DNA from 3 places in the Psychrobacillus sp. FSL H8-0483 genome. Region 1 is predicted to be linked to each of the others. Evidence: riboswitches for the same ligand, from Rfam matches in the RefSeq annotation. Region 1 holds a riboswitch; each other region holds the start of a gene.
The links. A riboswitch is a leader RNA that binds a small molecule or an ion and turns the genes downstream of it on or off. The one in region 1 is predicted to bind thiamine pyrophosphate.
Positions count from the first base shown of each region.

Region 2: it holds a riboswitch for thiamine pyrophosphate, as region 1 does, so the genes downstream of both, MHB48_RS01160 (YkoF family thiamine/hydroxymethylpyrimidine-binding protein) here and thiT (energy-coupled thiamine transporter ThiT) in region 1, are expected to answer to the same signal.
Region 3: it holds a riboswitch for thiamine pyrophosphate, as region 1 does, so the genes downstream of both, MHB48_RS11205 (ABC transporter substrate-binding protein) here and thiT (energy-coupled thiamine transporter ThiT) in region 1, are expected to answer to the same signal.

Region 1 is NZ_CP152052.1:3,398,607-3,405,305, reverse strand. Features, by position in the region: gene MHB48_RS16630 (aminopeptidase) at 1-802, shown strand, start outside; gene MHB48_RS16625 (SGNH/GDSL hydrolase family protein) at 816-1,685, shown strand; gene MHB48_RS16620 (hypothetical protein) at 2,105-2,203, opposite strand; gene MHB48_RS16615 (DUF4870 domain-containing protein) at 2,267-2,602, opposite strand; gene MHB48_RS16610 (M20/M25/M40 family metallo-hydrolase) at 2,659-3,723, opposite strand; TPP riboswitch at 3,827-3,918, shown strand; gene thiT (energy-coupled thiamine transporter ThiT) at 3,981-4,562, shown strand; gene map (type I methionyl aminopeptidase) at 4,610-5,359, shown strand; gene MHB48_RS16595 (tryptophan-rich sensory protein) at 5,381-6,109, opposite strand; gene MHB48_RS16590 (M3 family oligoendopeptidase) at 6,265-6,699, shown strand, end outside.
Region 2 is NZ_CP152052.1:220,598-227,296, forward strand. Features, by position in the region: gene MHB48_RS01130 (DUF418 domain-containing protein) at 1-225, shown strand, start outside; gene MHB48_RS01135 (VOC family protein) at 521-889, opposite strand; gene MHB48_RS01140 (DUF1697 domain-containing protein) at 1,209-1,709, opposite strand; gene MHB48_RS01145 (energy-coupling factor transporter transmembrane component T) at 1,740-2,468, opposite strand; gene MHB48_RS01150 (ABC transporter ATP-binding protein) at 2,482-3,885, opposite strand; gene MHB48_RS01155 (ECF transporter S component) at 3,845-4,426, opposite strand; gene MHB48_RS01160 (YkoF family thiamine/hydroxymethylpyrimidine-binding protein) at 4,428-5,009, opposite strand; TPP riboswitch at 5,088-5,195, opposite strand; gene MHB48_RS01165 (D-glycerate dehydrogenase) at 5,319-6,278, shown strand; gene MHB48_RS01170 (hypothetical protein) at 6,337-6,699, opposite strand, start outside.
Region 3 is NZ_CP152052.1:2,364,935-2,371,633, forward strand. Features, by position in the region: gene MHB48_RS11195 (methyl-accepting chemotaxis protein) at 1-494, opposite strand, end outside; gene MHB48_RS11200 (GNAT family protein) at 991-1,521, shown strand; TPP riboswitch at 1,855-1,964, shown strand; gene MHB48_RS11205 (ABC transporter substrate-binding protein) at 2,039-3,040, shown strand; gene MHB48_RS11210 (thiamine-binding protein) at 3,052-3,342, shown strand; gene MHB48_RS11215 (ABC transporter permease) at 3,342-4,109, shown strand; gene MHB48_RS11220 (ABC transporter ATP-binding protein) at 4,106-4,846, shown strand; gene MHB48_RS11225 (TatD family hydrolase) at 4,852-5,625, shown strand; partial or broken gene MHB48_RS11230 (ATP-binding protein) at 6,003-6,200, opposite strand; gene MHB48_RS11235 (solute carrier family 23 protein) at 6,439-6,699, shown strand, end outside.

The DNA.
Region 1 (6,699 bases):
TGTTGCAATGCCTTCAGAGAAATGGGCAGCAAAGGTATTCCCTCATTTAGAAGGTGAATATCAAATGCAAGCACTGTGGGACCTCATTTTCCAAGTAGTAAGAATTGGAGAAGGTACAGCAGTTCAAAAATGGAAAGAGCATATTGATCATTTAGAAAGTCGAGCTGCTCTTTTAAATGCTAAACGATTTAAAAAGCTACACTATACAGCAGAGGGTACGGATATTCAAGTAGAGTTGCCTAAAGAACATATATGGCTTTCTGGAGCTAGTAAAAATGCTCAATCTGTTCCTTTCGTAGCAAATATGCCAACAGAAGAGGTATATACTGCACCACTTAAATCAGGGGTAAATGGCTATGTAAAGAATACAAAGCCATTAGTATATCAAGGAAATGTGATTGACGACTTTACCTTAACATTTGAAGATGGTGCGATAACTAAAGTACAAGCTGCTACTGGTGAGAAACTGCTACAAGAATTGATTCAAACAGACGATGGAGCAAAATATTTAGGGGAAATTGCATTAGTTCCTCATGAATCACCGATTTCTGCATCCAACGTATTATTCTTTAACACGTTATTTGATGAAAATGCATCTAACCATTTTGCTATAGGTGAAGCTTATCCTACATGTGTAGAAGGTGCTCGTGGTTTATCTCATACAGAACTTGAACAACTAGGTATCAATACATCGATTGTACATGAAGATTTTATGATTGGTAGTGCTCTCATGGATATAATGGGTGAATTAGAAGACGGAACAATAGAGCCTATATTTTGTAAAGGTGCATGGGCATTTTAAGGAGTTGATCTGCATGAAGAAGTGGATTGTCTTACTGGTTATCTCGTTGCTGCCATTTACAACTATGTCAGCAGAAGCAAAAGGGAAGGAAGTATATATTGCGCTTGGAGATTCATTAGCAGCAGGGCAAACGCCTTATCGTGCGATTGATGCTGGTTATACGGATTTAATTGCGCAAGAATTGACTCGCTCTAATCAGCTTGCTCTCTATTCGAAAGCATTAGCATTTCCCGGTTATACAACTGCAGATGTGCTATCAACTGTTCGGACGAAAGAAGCGAAAGAATTATTGAAAAATGCAACGCTTGTAACCATTTCTGTTGGTGCCAATGATTTACTTCGACTTGTACAAGTGAATCCATCAAACGGTTCAGTTGCCTATCAAAAAGTTCCTGTAGATTTTGCATTGAATAGCGCTAGAAAAAATGTAGAAGAAATCATTAAGGAAGTAAAAGTAATAGCACCGAAAGCCAAAGTCTATGTAATGGGCTATTATTTTGCTTATCCACATGTTCACGAGTCCCAACAGGAAGGCGTGCGTAAAGAGTTAGACACATTGCATACTATTTTAAAAGCGGAAGCAGAAGCAAATGGTGCGACTTTTATATCCGTTGCAGAGATATTTGAAGCTCAAGCAAAAGAATTGTTACCAAATGCTGCTGATGTTCATCCTTCATTGGAAGGTTACCGTCTGATGGCAAATGCATTCTTTTCACAATACAATAAAGGCTTACAAGTCTATCCATATGAATTACCAGCTCCAAATCCTTTAACATTTGAGCAACTAATAAACAAAGAAAAAAAGGACTCTAAATCTCCAGTTTCGAAGATTGAAGGCCTTGATCACTATTTATCATTAACCGAATTAAAAGCATATATCTAAGCAAAAAAGCTGTCTTCAATAAACCGAAGACAGCTTTTTTATTGATTGAATAAGAACTCCAATGGATTACATTGGAAGCAGAGTATTAGTCTGTTAGGACCTTTCGGTAATGAAGTGGAAGAGTCTGCACTAAGCATTCCCGAAACCATTAGAACAAGTTGCTCCGAAAAACCCTCTAATAAGTTGATAACTGAGTTAATTTTATAAATAGTACTTTGTCATTCAATTACGAACATTTATTACTTTGTTGATTGAAGCGGCAGGCGGCGACTCCAGCGGGATGAGTGAGACAGATAAGACATCACAAACGACGCATAGCGGCGGTGATGGCTTATCGCTCACCCCGCGGAAAGCGTCCGCCTATAGCGGAAATCAACTATACTTTATTCCGTGTAAGATACATATTGATTAGCGCTTTTTTATTTTACCGTTTTTTTAGATTTTAATACTTTACGAACGATCGGATACACAATTGGTGCCCATTTAATCGCAATTTTAACTAAGTTTTTTACTTTCATTGCTATCGCTCCTCGTTTAAATCTCTATATTATTTTATTCCCTCAATTACATATGAATAAACATTATCGTAACACTTTAATGCCTTGAATAATGTTCCATATGAGAATGATTATATAAACAATCATATACAAGAAAATAAATAATATCGGTGCGGATACTGTCCATAATGAAGGTTCTTCATACGGTAGAGCATTAAATAATGGGAAAAAGTTTGCAAATATACTTATAAATAAAATAATAAGGAGAATAACTGGGACAACATGTGAGATTAATGACTTTTTCGCATGATACTTTACTTCTTTTTCTTGTGTAATAAAATAAACAATGATGGGAAGTATAAATGGCGCAAATAGTACACTAAAATAAGATAGTGCGCTTAGTAATTTGTTGTTATTCATTCAAATAAATCTCCTTTCTAGCTTGTGATTTACTATATATACGGGCATTGATAGTTTCATGCTAACGCAAAAGAAACTAAGATGTTCTTATATTTTTCCACTGAAGAAATAGACACATATTCATTTTCTCCATGCCAATCTGCTCCGCTTGGTCCAAACTCAATTGCACCAGCACCTTGCTCTGCATAGAAACGAGTATCCGCTGAACCATGCTGCCCAAATAGATTAGTAGGTCTGTCCATAATTTTAGAAGTAATGCCTTGTAGCTTTTCTACATAGCTATTATTATCCTCTGTCGTTACTGCAGGAGCAGTAGAATGAATAACCACTTCACTTTCAAAAAAATGATTAGCAGCATTTTGTATCTCATCAATAATAGCATCTTGATTTTGTCCTGGAACATAGCGAATGTCATAGCTTAGTACACATTTATCTGGAACAACATTATAACGGTCTCCTGCATGTATTTTTGCCAAATTTAGTGAGGGATAATCATAAAACGCACTACTTGCCGTTAAAAAGGATAGTTTTCGCATTTCTTGATCAAATGCAAATGCTTTTTCAATTGCATTGACCCCTTCCCAAGGACGACTTCCATGACTGGATTTTCCTTTAAGCACGATATCTAATTGTATAATCCCTTTTGCTTGAAGTCCGATATGTAAATGCGTAGGCTCTCCGCAAATAACAAAATTACCGTTATAACCTTTGCTTACTAGATAGTGAGAAGTATTTCCGCCTGTTTCTTCATCTGTTACTAGATGAAGTTGAATTTTTTTGGATAACTTCAGAGGATTTTTGGAGAGCTCATAAAATGCATCCATCATAGCAGCTACCCCAGCTTTCATATCTGCAGAGCCACGTCCATATAAATAATCTCCCTCTACATATGGTTGAAATTGTGTTGGATTTCCAGGGACTACATCCACATGACCATTCCAAACGATACATTCGTCACCGCTTCCTATCTCCGCAATAAGCATAAGCTGAGATTCATGCTCATATATTATTGGAACGATTTCTCTTTCCTCGAGCCATGCTTTACAAAATAATAGTGCTTCGTTTGCTCCTTGTACGTCGTCACTCTTTATGCGAATTAGATTTTTCAATAAGTTAATCATTCCAAACACCCCTTATATTAAATTCCCAATATTATTACAATGATAACATAAGGGGTTGCATTGCTTACTTCATTCAGCTACAATGAACTCGAACTAAATAATTCATAACCACAAGGGGCGTCGCTTAAGCGGCTGAGATAGTACCCTTAGAACCTGTAAGTTCATGCTTGCGTAGGGATGTGGATGGAAACTGACAATCGCGCGATGTCTGGGTCTATCCCGGTGTCGTTTTTTTGTGGTCAAAAAAGGAGATTACAATGAAAAATCAACGTGTATTGTTATTGGTGGAAATAGCTATTTTTGCAGCACTTGGATATGTATTAGATATGTTAGGATTTGGAATGCCACAAGGTGGGACTGTTACCTTTGTACTTGTTCCAGTTATATTAATAGCTTTTCGTCGTGGAATAGTAGCTGGCCTTATTACTGGTTTTTTAATTGGATTACTACAAGTAGTTACAGGGCGTTTTTATGCTGCACCGTTGTCATTTGAAATCGTTATTATACAAGTAGCAATTGACTACTTTATTGCATTTATGGTAGCAGGATTTGCTGGATTATTAAGACCTGCATTTATGAAAGCGTTTGAACAGAAGGATAAGATGAAGATGGCTACTGCTGTAATTACTGGGGCATTCATTGCAGCATTTCTTCGTTACCTTGCACATGTACTTTCTGGAATACTGTTCTTTGGAGAATTTGCTGGTGATCAAAATGTAATTTTATATTCGCTAATATATAATTCTACCTATATGATTCCAGTATTTTTACTGGCGGCATTTATCTGTGTGATTTTGTTTGTAAAAGCTCCACGCCTTGTACTGCCGAATAAAGCATAAATATGATATGATTATTGTACAGTTAAGTGAAGAAGGGATCTTATAAGATGATTGTACAAACAAATGAAGAGTTAGAGGCGTTAAAAAAAATAGGGCGTATTGTTGCGGAAGTTCGAGACGTAATGAAAGCTGCAACTAAACCTGGTATCACAACTAAAGAAATCGATGAAATCGGTGGCAAGCTCTTCAAAGAAAATGGCGCGATTTCAGGACCTATGGGAGAATATGATTTCCCAGGATATACTTGTATTAGTGTGAACGAAGAAGTGGCACATGGTATTCCAGGTTCACGTGTTATTAAAGAAGGCGATATGGTTAATATTGATGTATCAGGTTCTTTGGATGGGTATTTTGCAGATACAGGTATTTCTTTTGTCGTTGGAGAAGGTTATCCGGAAAAAGAAAAATTATGTGCAGTAGCAGAGAGTGCATTTAATCGTGCGATGTTAAAAGTAAAAGCAGGTGCCCGTTTAAATCAAATCGGGAAAGCTGTTGCAAGAGAAGCGAAGGATAATGGTTTGCATGTAATCATGAATCTAACTGGTCATGGAATTGGGAAATCCCTACATGAAGCACCTCAGCATGTTTTGAATTACTACGATGCTTGGGATCCGACGATTTTAAAAGAGGGCATGGTACTTGCAGTAGAGCCTTTTATCTCTGAAAAAGCAGAGCATATTGTCGAATCGGGAGATGGCTGGACATTTGTAACACCAGATAAATCATTAGTTGCGCAAATTGAGCACACGATTATCGTTACAAAAGAAGCTCCGATTTTATTAACAAAATTAGATTAAATAGAAAAACGCCTTCGAACTTTAACGTTTCGAAGGCGTTTTTTTGATAACTAATATTCCTACTAGGAGTACACTACTTAAGAATAAAGAAGCCGATGTAATTAATAAATCATCAAATTTGTGACGAGCAGCAATTCCAATAAAAGCCCAGATGAAAACGAGGACAATAGCCCGATCATTGTAATGATAGCGGAAATGAAGAGCGATGGCTGTAGCTATGGTCATGAAAATAACAACCCATAGTGATGTCGTCATTCCAAATCCACCAAACTCATAATAGGTTAAAACAAAGTCAAGATTGGTAATTGTAGCAACAAAAGTCCAACCTAAGTAAATAGAAATAGGTACTCTACTCTTCCAGTTTTCTTCTTCTGTAGAATAAGTCATATAAAGAATAAAAAAAGTCCAAAGTAAGGCAATGATCGTAATGAGAGAATAACTAAATAGTTCATAATGCCAGAAAAAGATCCACGCAATATTAAAAATACAACTAGCAACGAATAATAACACGCGATTCCATGGAATTTTGGACGTAATTCTATACTCACGAATGACATTCCATAACCAAAATGCTAATAAGATATAGATAAGAATCAAAATGGAAAATGCATAATTAGCTGGCGTGAATAATGCAGGTATTCTATTTGATATAGCCTCAGAGGTTTGATTGTTTATAGGAAGTGTGTCTGCGAGTATATTCACAGTAACAGTAGAGATAAAACTGAAAATCAAAAGTATGATCTTTACCATGGATTCCCCTCCTTCTATTTAATAAGTATACCTTTGAAATATCCCTACTACAAATGACAATTATGAATGTTATGTGACTAAAAACAGAATAATTCTAATTATACAAAACATGATATAATAGACTTCTAAACTATCTTTATAGGAGGAATATCCACATGCTTGAACAAGCTTATCCACTAGTATGGGACTTAGACCGTTTTTTCAAAGGAGGGAGTAGTTCACCTGCCCTTCGCACACATTTAGATGAAGTGAAAGCTAAATTGACTGCTTTCGAAAGTATACTACAAGAACTCTCTGTACCAACTTCCGTAAAAGATGTACACCAAATTGAAAATATAATAAACGAAGTGAAGGATATTGCGTTGAATTTGTCTGAAGGAGGAGCAGTAATTGGCTGTTTCTTGGCTCAAGATACAACGGATAAAAAAGCTGCATTACTGCAAGGAGAAGTTGGTTCCATGTATGCAAAATTTTCTTCCCAAATGCTTGTTATTCAACAAGTCTTTAGTAAGACGGAAGAAACAATATGGCAAGAATTACTGCAAACAGAAGAACTCTCGGCATTTGCTTTTGTATTAAATGAATGGAGA
Region 2 (6,699 bases), 960 kb from region 1:
GGGCTTTTTGGAGAGCTTGGAATGCTGAACAGTATTATTCTAGGGCTAGTAATTTTTGCTCTGCAATGTGTGTGTAGCACGCTATATTTAAAAATGTTCCGTCGTGGTCCACTCGAGCATATTTTACGAATAGGAACTAACTTTTCTTGGAATGGATCTGTGAAGAAAAAGAGAACTTTCTTTAAAAAATCGAAAAAAGTAAACTTAGAAAGCGGAACTATCTAATAAATCCTTAAAATAAAATGGGTGATGAAAAACAAATTGTTTTTTGTCACTCATTTTTATATAAGAATAAGAAAGTATACAAATATTTTGATGCCAGGAACAGGTTGATTTCCGCTGCAGGCGGACGCTTTCCAGGAGGCAAGCATCTAGCTGCTTCCCTTGCTCCACTTAAAGTGCGCGTGCGCTTTTCTCAATAGTTTGCAACAAGAACAACAAAATCCTGCATTATTAATACAGGATTTTGAACTATTTTCAGGAGATTGCGGGGCTATGTCGCAATCCTATTTTATATTGCTTAAATCCATTCCAATATTTCTATTCGATTACCAAAAGGATCGTGTACATATATTCTGTTTGCTCCAGGTAAATCTGTATCTACAATGAAGCTGACTTCATTTTTCGTTAGATGTATCTTTAAAGCTTCGAGATTTTGTATTTCAAAAGCTGGATGTGCTTTTTTGGCTGGAGCAAATGGATCTTCTATTCCTATATGAACTTGATAGGAAGCAAATGAAAACCAAACTCCTCCTCTTTTCCTCAAGTTTTCCGGCTTTTCGATTTCTTGTAATCCTAGTATTTCTCCAAAAAACCTTCTCGCGATTTTTTCTGAACCTTTAGGAGCAGCTAGTTGAACATGATCGATTGATTTAAATGCAAATGACATGATAAATCCCCCTTGTTTTGTTCTATTTTAATCTTATCCTAATGAATAGTATTTGGAAATTTTATTGTAATGATGATTATGCATAAGAATTACTTATGTAGAAAAAAGTACATGCCTGGATCCGATTGATTTTTGAAAGCGTATATTTGTAATTTGAGTTGAGTGGACAGAAAATTTTCTATCCGGTCAGAAATCCATTTATACGGTCATATTTATTTCTATCCGGTCAGAAAAAATTCTGAACGGTCACAAAATCGTTTATCCGGTCACAAAACATCAACATAAAAAGGTTTCCACCAACATCTGGCGGAAACCTGATTTACATTTTCTCTATTATTTTATTAACCGTATTTTGATTTCGTGCAGTAGAAACCATGCCAAGCTTCTTTTCAAAAAAAGTATTCGTAAATTTGGTCTGATGATAATTTTTCGACAGACTAATAATGAGATTTCTTTTATTTAGGACGACGAAGTCATCATCAACTAAGCTGTCTAGTAAATCTTGCTGTTCATCCGTAATTTCTTGCGCTAGAAACATGACATATACCTGATCCTTTAAGAAAATTGGGTGCTGTTGAATCTCTTCTAATTCTTCGTTCGAACGGACAACAACCGGTATGTCAAAGCCATAAGTGTCACGTAGCGAATTCTCCATTTGCTGAACATCATAGGTTTCATCATCAAAAATAACATTTCCAGTTTGTATGTAAGTCCGTACATTCTCATAGCCCATATCTTTAAAGAGGGCCTTCAATGACTTCATATCCACTTTATTTTTAGCACCAAGATTAATTCCACGAAGTAAAGCAACAAATGACAACCTCACCACTCCCATGTGTTCTAACTATAACTAGTATAAACCAAACCACAAGTGATTCGTACAGCTTAATATTAATACGAATAAAAACATAACTGACATAGCTAAGTCCACTTTACCTATAGAAATGACATGGTAATAGCTACTTCTTCGCTCTCCTATAAATCCCCGAGCCTCCATCGCAAATGCTGCACGTTCTGCTTTTCGAACAGCACCAGCAAGCATAGGAATCAATACTCGCCGAATGCCAAGCAAACGCTGCAAAGCATTTTTCTCTCTAGCTACTCCTCGTAAGCGTTGTGCTTGCCCGATTTGCACAAATTCATCCTTCAAAACAGGTAAAAATTGATAGCCGACCATCACACCATATGCGATTTTTGGTGATAGCTTCAATTGTTGCATTAAACTCAAGATGAACGTAACAGGGTTCGTTGTTAACGCGAACAATAAAGACAGGCTAGAAAATGCTAACACGCGAAAACTTAACGAAAGTGCATGATCCAACTGCGATACAGTAATTTCCAATCTCCCCAAAGTCCAAATAACAGTACCAGATTGAGCTTCTGCAAAAACAAGTGTGGTCCAAAAATAACCAAAAGCCGTAATGAAAAATGGAAGCATAAACAAAAACCATTTCTTCCAATTAATATGACTAAACAACAGTTGCAGCAAAAGCACACCAATCCAGAACACAAGCGGTGTCCAAGGATCAAAAAAGAACGCCATCGTAAACATACAAACGGTAATCAATAAAAACTTCACCGAAGGATTCATCCTATGCAAAGCATTTTTCACTACTCAACAATCCTTTCGGAGGAAGTAAATGATGATTTAATAATAATTGCTCGTCGCCCCAAACAGCATCTGCTTCAAACTTCCCGGTCAACCGACCATTATCCATCAATAAAATCGAATCAGCCAAACAATAAGCAAATTCCATATCATGCGTAACGATTAAAAAAGTTGTTCCAGCTCGGGCTCGCTCATCAATTAGTTGGAATAACTCGAAAAGCGCTGCTGCATCCTGACCAGAAGTGGGTTCATCCATTAAAATCACTTCACGCCCATCACAGAGCATTGCTGCAACGGCCACACGACGCTTTTGTCCGTGACTAACCGCAAAAGGATGTGCCGTCGCAATAGGTATGAGCTTCAGCCGAGCTAACATTTCGTCCACATCACTTCCGCCACCATATGCCACCTCATCACGTACATTTTGGGTGAGAAATAAAAACTCTGGTGATTGTGGTACATAGCCTAAAAACTTAGGTTTAACAGTACCACTTGAGGGGATTAGCTGGCATAATGCCTTTAATAATGTAGACTTTCCGCTTCCATTTGAACCGGCAAGCACGGTTATTTCACCACGATTTAACGTAAAATTAGTTTCTTGCAAGAAGATCTTTGCTTGTACTTTATGAACGACAAGCGAAGTATTTTCTTGTTTCGTGCTATTCCGTTTTTCTATAGTAGAAGCAATCTCCGTTTGATTTAACGATATGCTTCTTTCAAAAAAATCTCCCCAGATATCCAATCGATGCTCAATAGCAACAACGGTCATTGCTCGTTTTTTCTGCAACCTATCCAACCAATTCACATATTTCTTTGCAGTATATGGATCTAAATGCGCAAGTGGCTCATCTAGTAACAAAACCTCTGGATTCATAATCAGTGCACAGGCAGTAGCAATTCGTTGTTTTTGACCGCCAGATAGCTGCTGAATAACTGCATGACGAAACTCGCTTAAGTCCGTTAAAACCAACACTTCGCATATTCTTTTGTCCATTTCTTCTCTTGGGACGTGTAAATTTTCTAGTGTAAAAGCTAGCTCTTCTTCTACCGTCTGCATGCAAAACTGTGCATCGGGATCCTGAAACACAGTCGCTACCCTGTGATTTATTTCTCCAGGAACGAACGACAAACTATCCTGTCCAAACAATTTTACGGAACCAGACAAAACACCATCGCAGTTATCAGGATACAAGCGATTACACAAATAAAGTAACGTCGTTTTTCCGCAACCACTAGGTCCAGTGATGACCACACGTTCACCACGCTGAATAGAAAAGGAGAAATCCTCCAATATCCATTTCTCCTCATCTGGATAACGAAAACTTACCTGTTCAAAATGGATGACATCATGCACGAACATCACCTTTTTTAGGACGTGAAATTGCATAGCCTCTTAGCGACCCAGTCGCAAGCAATCCGTCGGCAATCCCTTTTCCGCCAACACCTGCAAGTAAAGCTCCACTCAAAATTCGAATACCTAACATGAGCGCGACATAACCAGTACTATACACCGTAAATCCACCTAACAAGTACCCGTAGACAAAGCTAAATAACGATGATCCAACACCAGCTAGCATCAATACCCACAGATCAAAGCGTTTATAACGAGTTGCAGCAAATACGGCCTCGGCACCTAAACCTTGGATAACTCCTGAAAGTATTAACCTCGGACCAACTGCATTTCCAAGCAACACTTCAATAGCCGCTGCAATCGTTTCTGAAATCACCGCCGCACCAGGCTTGCGAATAATATACATACAAATAATCGATACGATAAACCAGATGCCGAAAATCCATTCATACGCAATTGGCCCAATAAAACCTGCCCAAATATTCCCGACATGTAAGAATAGTAGATACACGATTCCAAACACGGCTGCAAATAAAGACATGAGTACAATCTCTTTTAACTTCCAAGATTTCAACATATTAAAGACCTCCGTGCGAAGGACTATTTATACTCATCGAAACCGTCATCACTAAATGCTTATGTTCTTCTGAGCGGGCATGCGTAAATGTCTCTTCATAAAATGCAAACACGTCATGAATATCGCCGTGAATACCACTTGCATAGTGCATGGAATCATTGAAAACACCACGCTCCTTCGCACGATCTACTTCTCGGTAAATAATGTCCATATAATTTTGATTATTCATCGGATAAAGTGCAAATTGGGAAGACACGTATTGCTTTGTCATATCTTTATTCGCTACTTCATCTCCTTTGTCTAAATATACATCTCCGGCTGTATCACCAGGACAACCCGCAGAAAATGTACCAGATAACGCAATGTGCACGCCAGTCTTGGCAGCGTGCAACGTGATTGCCTTTGCCACATTAAACACATGTACTTGCTTCCCTCGAATTACTGTGGATACGTCATCTGTATGCATCCATACATTCGTCGTATCCGTATCTTGAAGTGCTCCTTTAATGACGGAAATAAAATCATTGGTCATCGGATGTAACGAAAAACGAAATCCGACGATTGGGCTTAAACCACATTGCATCATAAAACCTCCTAAATTTTTTCATAAAAAAAGACCACATCCGTGAAGATGCAGCCACTTATCCAATATAAAAAAATTCGGAAAGTCACTGCACTTCCTCACGCAGGTATTATCCTGATCGAGTAATAAGGGATCGGAGCTAAAAAGCTCTCATCACAGCCAAAGTGGGCACCCCTAGTGCAGAAAACGGTATGTAGTTTTTTTAATGTGCCCCCAGTATACCCTACGAAATTAGCATTGTAAATGCAGTTGCAAAATTTCATACTTTCGTCCATGCTTAAGCTATCAGAATATTTGGAGGTTACAAATTTGAAAAAAATATTAATTACGCGCAAATTACCAGATGAAGTTGTGAACCCATTAAGGGAAAAATTTGAAGTAAAGATGTGGCATAGTGATGATGTGCAAATGACTTATGAGGAGTTAAAGTTAGAAGCAAAAGATGCTCATGCAATTTGGACTATGCTTTCTGATAAATTGGATCGAGCACTTATTGAAAGTTTGCCAAATTTAAAATTGATTAGTAATTTAGGGGTTGGATACAATAATATCGATGTTGACGCAGCAAAAGAGCATGGAATTATCGTAACAAATACTCCAGGAGTTTTAACAGAAACTACTGCAGATTTAACATTTTCTTTACTTCTAGCTACTGCTCGTCGTGTAATGGAGGCAGAACGTGATCTTCGTGCAGGTAAGTGGAAGTCACGGTCACCAATGCAGTATACAGGGATGGATGTTTTTGGTGCAACCCTTGGTATCATTGGAATGGGGAGAATCGGAGAAGCCGTTGCAAGGCGTGCAAAAGGTTTTGATATGAATGTTCTTTACCATAATCGAACAAGAAAAATGGAATCCGAAGAAAAGTACGGTTTTACGTATGCAGAATTAGATACATTGCTGAAGGAATCAGATTTCATCGTTCTGTTAACGCCATTAACACCTGAAACGAAGGGATTAATTGCAGAACGTGAACTAGAATTGATGAAAGAAACCGCTGCAATCATTAATGTTGCGCGTGGTGGAGTCATTGACGAACAAGCCCTATACGAAGCATTAACGACAAATAAAATCTGGGCTGCTGGTCTAGATGTATTCGAAGTGGAACCAGTTCCTTTAGACCACCCATTACTCACATTACCGAATGTTACTGTGCTACCGCATATCGGAAGTGCAACCATCCGTACGAGAATTGCTATGATGCAAATGAATGCTGACGATATTGAAGCAGTTTTGGAGAATAAAGAGCCAGAGAATAGAGTAGTATAAAAAATACCAGATCAGAGCTATTTCCATTTCTCTGATCTGGTATTTCGTTGTTCTTATATTATTTAGTCACTAAGGATACATCACTTGCTGTAGCCCAATCGTTCATTGGAACCACAATATATGTTGCACCGGGCTTTAATGTATTGTCTTTAACATCAAAGATACCAACTGCACCTTTACGAGAAGAGAAGCGATATTGTGCTTGAATCTTGCTTCCATCTTCAGCTTGTAATTCTACGCTTCGACCTGCAAGTAATTCCATACCAGGATCTTTATCTAATGTTAATTGGAATGATTTATCATCAATTGCTTCTGCTGATTTGACTGTCAACGGAGCAATCTCTTTCGTTTCGAAGGTTGGATTTTTAATTGTTGCCCAATCAGATGACACAGTATATGTTGTACCAGGTGTTAAAGTTTG
Region 3 (6,699 bases), 1.0 Mb from region 1:
TTTTTGGGAATCCAGTACCAATCTCCATTTTCAGTGTCTTCATATCCTTCTAAAGAAGTTGTCGAAATCTCATTCCCATCTTTTGATAAGTAAGGAACAAAATGTTTACTGCTATCGATAAGATTCGAAGGAATGGTTGACTCTACTTTCGCTGAACCATTTTCTAGGATTGCTGCTACTCCTAGTAAATCCTCATTTTCAGCCAAATTTTTTTCAAGTATACTTAATACTTCTGCAGCTGATAATTCTCCATTCGACTGCATTGTTTCAAATATTCGTTTCGTTGTTTGTAATGTATCATTCGTTTTCTTAAAACGATCGCTCATCTTTTGAGCAGAAAATTGTGCATTTTGAAGTGTAGAAGTCTCCGAATCTTCTATACTTTTATTATACAAAATCACACTTGTTGTTACGGTGTAAGCAAGAAATAAAATGAAAAATAGCCCAATAATTAACCCTGATAACTTCCATGCAATACTTTTTGACCTTTTCACTACAAAAACACCCCTTTTTTCCTATCACCTTAATAATAATGCATAATAATTAGTCCTACAACAATAAAATATTTTTAATAAAGAGAATGAGGAAAGTAGCATAAGCTGCCCTTTAAGTGCAATATGCCATAAGCCAATTCCAGCGGACTTTGGACCAAACACTGGCCTTACTTACCGTGGAATTTTTAGAGGAGCTTGATGTGACTGCTTCACTTCAAGCTCCTCCTTTTTCGGTAATCTTATGTGCGAATGTTTGTCCGTCGCCCTCTTGGAATTTTAATTGTTATAATGTAATCGTAAAAGAAATGAATGAACTATTTGACTATAGAATGGTCGCTTTATCTATGTACTTTTTCAGTGGCCACTATAAAGAGGAAACCTATGCTGCTGTTCTTAACCAGGTACAGACTTTGGTATTGATCCTAAAAATAATTCTTGCAAGAATGTTGTAATAATGTGTAAACATTTATATGTTTGTATAAAAAGGAGTGGGAGAATGTTTCCTGTGTTAGAAACTGAAAGGTTAACCTTAAGAGAACTAATAGAAGACGATGCACAAGGGATATTGAATTGTTTTTCAAATGAAGATGTATTACGTTTCTATGGGCAAAATCCATTAACAAATATAGAACAAGTTAAAAATATTGTTAGGAATTTTTCAAATAACTATAAGGAAAAACAAGGGATTAAATGGGGAATTGAGATAAAAGGAACAGAAGGAATTATTGGTACGATTGGGTTCCATAATTGGTCTTCTGAACATAAGAGAGCGGAAATAGCTTATGCAATTTTCCCTGAACAATGGGGAAATGGGTATGCCACTGAAGCAGTTAAAAAAGTTATATCGTACGGATTTAATGAGCTAAATTTAACTCGAATAGGAGCTGTTGTTTTTACTGAAAATAAAGCATCCAATGTGTTGTTAGAAAAATTAGGATTTGAAAAAGAAGGGGTTCTTAGAAACTATATGTATCAAAATAATGTTCCGTATGATACGAACGTATACTCCTTACTTCCAACTAATTAGTGCAGTAATCTAATGATTTTCATTTAGAAAGATAGAGTGAGGCTCATTTAAATGCCTTGCTCTATCTTTTTTGATCATTACTTTTTCCCAGCCAGGAGTCCTCCGTTCCTTCCCTTCCACTTTTATCCTCGGCCCAGTATAACCTTTCTGGAGTTGCCATTTCATTCAAGTAGCTAAATTATCAAATTTCAATTCAATCTATATTTATTTGCCCGTGCCTTCCCTTCAAAAATAATCATTTCTTCTTTTCACCCCTCTCCACCAAATTTCCATATTTTTCACTAGTCAAAATAAAGGATTCTGTTATAATGAGTTTGGAATATAATTTAATAGTTAGAATTGTAGGGGGACCGGTGTTGCCGGTTGAGATTACATCCATAAGATGTTGACTCTTAGAACCTGATCTGGTTGATACCAGCGGAGGGAACATATTCTTGAACAATTAACTTTGTTTGCTTATATGCGCCCTAGGTTCTCCTCTAGGGTGCTTTTTATTATGTAAACAGGAGGATTAGAAATGAAAAAGTGGTTAATCGTATTATGTTCATTATTAATACTTGCAGGTTGTAGCAATCCGAAATCAGCATCGGAAACGGAAACGAAAAAGAAAGACACACACTCTCTTAAAAAGGTATCTGTCGTACTTGATTGGACACCAAACACGAATCATACCGGTTTATATGTGGCAAAAGAAAAAGGCTATTTTGAAGACGAAGGATTAGATGTGGACATCATTATGCCAGGTGATGCTGGAGCAGATCAGCTTGTGGCTTCAGGCAAATCTGAGTTTGGCATAAGCTATCAAGAATCAATCACACAGGCACGTATACAAGATGTTCCTCTTGTTTCCATAGCAGCCATCATTCAACATAATACATCTGGTTTTGCCTCACCAGCTGCGAAGAACATTGTTACACCAAAAGACTTTGTAGGTAAAACATATGGAGGCTGGGGATCACCAGTTGAAAAATCGGTTATTTCTTCCTTGATGCAAAAAGAAAATGCTGATGTAAATAAAGTCTCGTTTGTTAATATGGGAGATACTGATTTCTTTACAGCTGTGAAACGAGACATCGATTTCGCATGGATTTATTATGGTTGGACTGGTGTAGAGGCAGAGATGCGTGGAGAAAAACTCAATATGGTCTACTTAACAGACTACTCTGATAAACTTGATTATTACACGCCAGTTCTCGCAACTAATGAAAATATGATTAAAGAAAACCCAGATACAGTAAAAGCTTTTGTAAAAGCTGTATCCAAGGGGTATGAATTTGCTATTAAAAATCCATCCGATGCTGCCGACATTTTAATTAAAGAAGTGCCTGAATTGGATCCAAAGCTTGTTAAAAAAAGTCAAGAATGGCTAGCCTCTAAATATCAAGATGATGCACCAAGATGGGGCGAGCAAAAACAAATAGTATGGGAAAATTATGCTTCGTGGATGTTTGACAATGGGCTGCTTGAGAAAAAGCTTGATGCCCAAAAAGCATTTACAAATGAATTTTTACCACAATAAGGGGTTATAATATGACAAATTCACTGATCAGTATTCAAATCATACCAAAAACAAAAAATGGAGAAAGTGTTATTCCGTATGTTGATGAAGCAATCCGAGTGATACAAGAGTCCGGGGTAAAATTTGAGGTACATCCTCTCGAAACAACAATGGAAGGCGATTTACAGCAATTACTTCAGGTTATCACGAAAATGAACGATCGCATGATTGAGATGGGAAGCAGTAACGTTATCTCCCAAATAAAAGTATTGTACCAGCCATCAGGCATCTTAATGGATCAACTTACGGAGAAATATAGATAATGATGAAAATCGTATCGAAAGGGTGGAGACCATTACTGGTTCTCCTCCTTTTATTCATTGTATGGGAAACGATTGTGATTAAATTTAGAATTCCTAGTTGGCTCTTACCCTCTCCGACAAAAATATTTTATGAAGGTTTCGATGGTTGGTCCAATTTTTACCCACATTTATTATCAACCATCAAACTATCCTTACTCGGATTTGCACTAGGTTTACTAATCGGTTTACTTACGGCTATTTTATTGCACTTGTTCCCTTTCATTCGGGAATCGATTTATCCGTTACTAATCATCTCACAAAACATTCCAATTATTGTATTGGCCCCTCTTTTAGTGATTTGGTTTGGCTTTGGATTATTACCAAAAATAATCGTCATCACGCTCGTTTGCTTTTTTCCAATCACGGTTGCCGCATTAGATGGTTTTAAGCAAACTTCCAATGAATTAAAGCATTACATGATTATGGCAGGTGCGTCGAAAAAGCAATTATTTTGGAAGCTAGAGCTTCCCTATGCACTTCCTTCACTATTTTCAGGTTTGAAAATATCCGCAACCTACAGTGTTATGGGGGCAGTTATTTCTGAATGGCTTGGAGCGAAGGATGGTATCGGTGTTTATATGACCCTCGCCTCCTCATCCTTTCGAACAGATAGAGTATTTGTGGCCATATTTGCTATTGTGACATTAAGTTTATTATTTTTTTCTTTAATTGTTCTTATTGAGCGCTGGCTTGTTCGGTGGCAGTTGAAAGGGGCGAAATGGAAGTGAGTCATCTTACGGTTTCCAATATTTCTATGCAATTTGACAAAAATGAAGTTATCAAGAATCTCGCATTCACAGTTGAAGAGAATGAGTTTGTTTCGATTATTGGGCCGTCAGGTAGTGGGAAAAGTACTATTTTCAGTCTTATCGGAGGAATCCTCTCACCAGATAAAGGCACCATTCACTTAGATCATCAAGTCATTAACGGGAAACGGGGGTTTATTAGCTATATGCCACAAACCCCTTCTCTCCTTCCTTGGAGAACGATTCTTGAAAATGTATTACTAGGGCAAGAACTTCAAGGAAAAACAGAAAAAGAAGCAGCATTAGAAATGATCGATATCGCAGGATTAACGGGTTATGAAAATGCGTATCCTCATGAATTATCAGGTGGTATGAAGCAAAGGGCTTCCTTTATTCGAGCATTATTAAGTCCACAATCCATCATTTGCTTGGACGAACCTTTTTCTGCCTTAGATGAATTAACACGGCTTGATATGCAAAAATGGCTTTTATCTATTTGGGAAGAACATCGAAGAACTATCCTTTTTGTGACACATAATATTGAAGAAGCATTATTTCTATCTGACCGAATTATTGTTTTATCCAATAAACCTTCTCAAGTGGCAGCCGAATTTCACGTTCCTTTTTCACGTCCAAGAGAGGAAAGTCTATATCTAGAAGACGAGTTCTTAGAATGGAAAAGGAAAATTTACTATTCCCTCAAAAAAACAGGAGAGTGATTAAGTTGCTAAAAATGATTGATGCACATATTCACTTAGATCATTATAACGATCAAGAAATAAAGGATATCATTGAAAGGGACTCATCTTTAGAAGCACTAATATCCGTTTCTTTTGATTTAGACTCAAGTAAAAAAAATAAAGAGCTTGCCAAAATATTCTCAAAGGTGAAGCCTGCTTTTGGCTATCATCCTGAGCAAACGCCCCCTACGGAGAAGCAAATGGATGAACTTTTCAGTTGGATAAAGAGCAATCAAAATGACATGGTTGCAGTTGGTGAAGTAGGGCTTCCTTATTATTTAAGAAAAGAACAAAAACTATCGACACTTCAACGCAGCCAGTACATTGAACTATTAGAAGCATTTATTAAACTAAGTAAGGAATTAGAAAAACCTATCGTCCTTCATGCTGTTTATGAAGATGCACCCATCGTTTGTGACCTTTTGGAGAGATATTCCGTTCCAAAAGCCCATTTTCATTGGTTCAAAGGTGATTCCAAAACGATTCTTCGAATGGCAGAAAACGGGTACTACATTTCTGTCACACCCGATGTTTTGTATGAGGAGGAGATTCAACAGCTCGTTCAATCCTATCCACTTCAGCAAATCATGGTCGAAACAGATGGTCCATGGCCGTTTGAAGGACCTTTTACCGGAAAGATGACTCATCCCTCCATGATAAAAGAATCTATTAAAACGATATCCGATATAAAAAAGCTTTCAATTGATGAAGTTTATTATCAAATTTTTTATAATACTAAATCATTCTTTTCTATTTAATGAAGAAGGAATACAGCTTGCTCTTATTAATGGAGCAATATCAAAAATTAAGAGAGAGTACCAAAACACTGGAGAAGGATTACCACCTTCTCCTATTGTTTCTCTATACGAAATTAAGAGAGAAACAAAACCTGTCAGTTCATAAAAAAGAAACTGTTAAGTTGATTGTTGAGAATAACAAGCCTATAGCTCATGTGATAACGAAAATACATTTCATAGATGGATCAAAAAATATAGCCAGGAACCTCTCTTTTAGGAAACTATCGCCATCTAACTATATTGAATCACCCTAATTAATACGACAAATATAAAGTATTTTCCATTTGCAAGGAATGTACGAAAACAAAGTCTTTTGCATTTTCTCCATCACATCGATACGATATTTCCAATACAACTTTTGCACCAACCAGCTTTTCTGAATTACTTAAGTAAATATTCCCCCTATGTTGCTTTGCATAGTTTTTGGCAATATATAGACCGATTCCATAATGTTTTTTTGAATTTCTACTCTTATCTCCTCTATAAAACTGCTCTGTAGCTGAATTCATTTCTTCTTTTGTAAATCCTCTTCCTGAGACTGTTCATTTGACAAAGCCCAAAACCGCACTTACTTAAGATACGGTTCACCGTTATGAATCTAAATGAGGGTTTTATTTTCCTAGTGTAGATGTTAAATTGTGCTTTACTCTCCTTGTAATTATCTCCATCTACAGAAAACACAAAATATCATTCAGTATTATTCTTTAATTTTTATTCTAAAAATTAAAAAGGAGAAATAACATATAGCAAGACAATAGTAAAGGGGGGACACGTTTGAAAAATTTTTTTCGCACGATACCATTATCTTTACAGCATTTGTTAGCAATGTTTGGTGCAACAGTTTTGGTTCCAGCACTAACCGGTCTTGATCCAGGAAGTGCACTTATTGCCAGCGGTTTAGGAACCCTGATTTTCCATCTTATTACACGTGGAAAGGTTCCTACGTATCTAGGTTCATCCTTCGCTTTTATTGCTCCGCTTGCATTGTATGTGGGGGAGTTAAATTCACCAGGTCAAGCAGTTGCAGGTCTTATC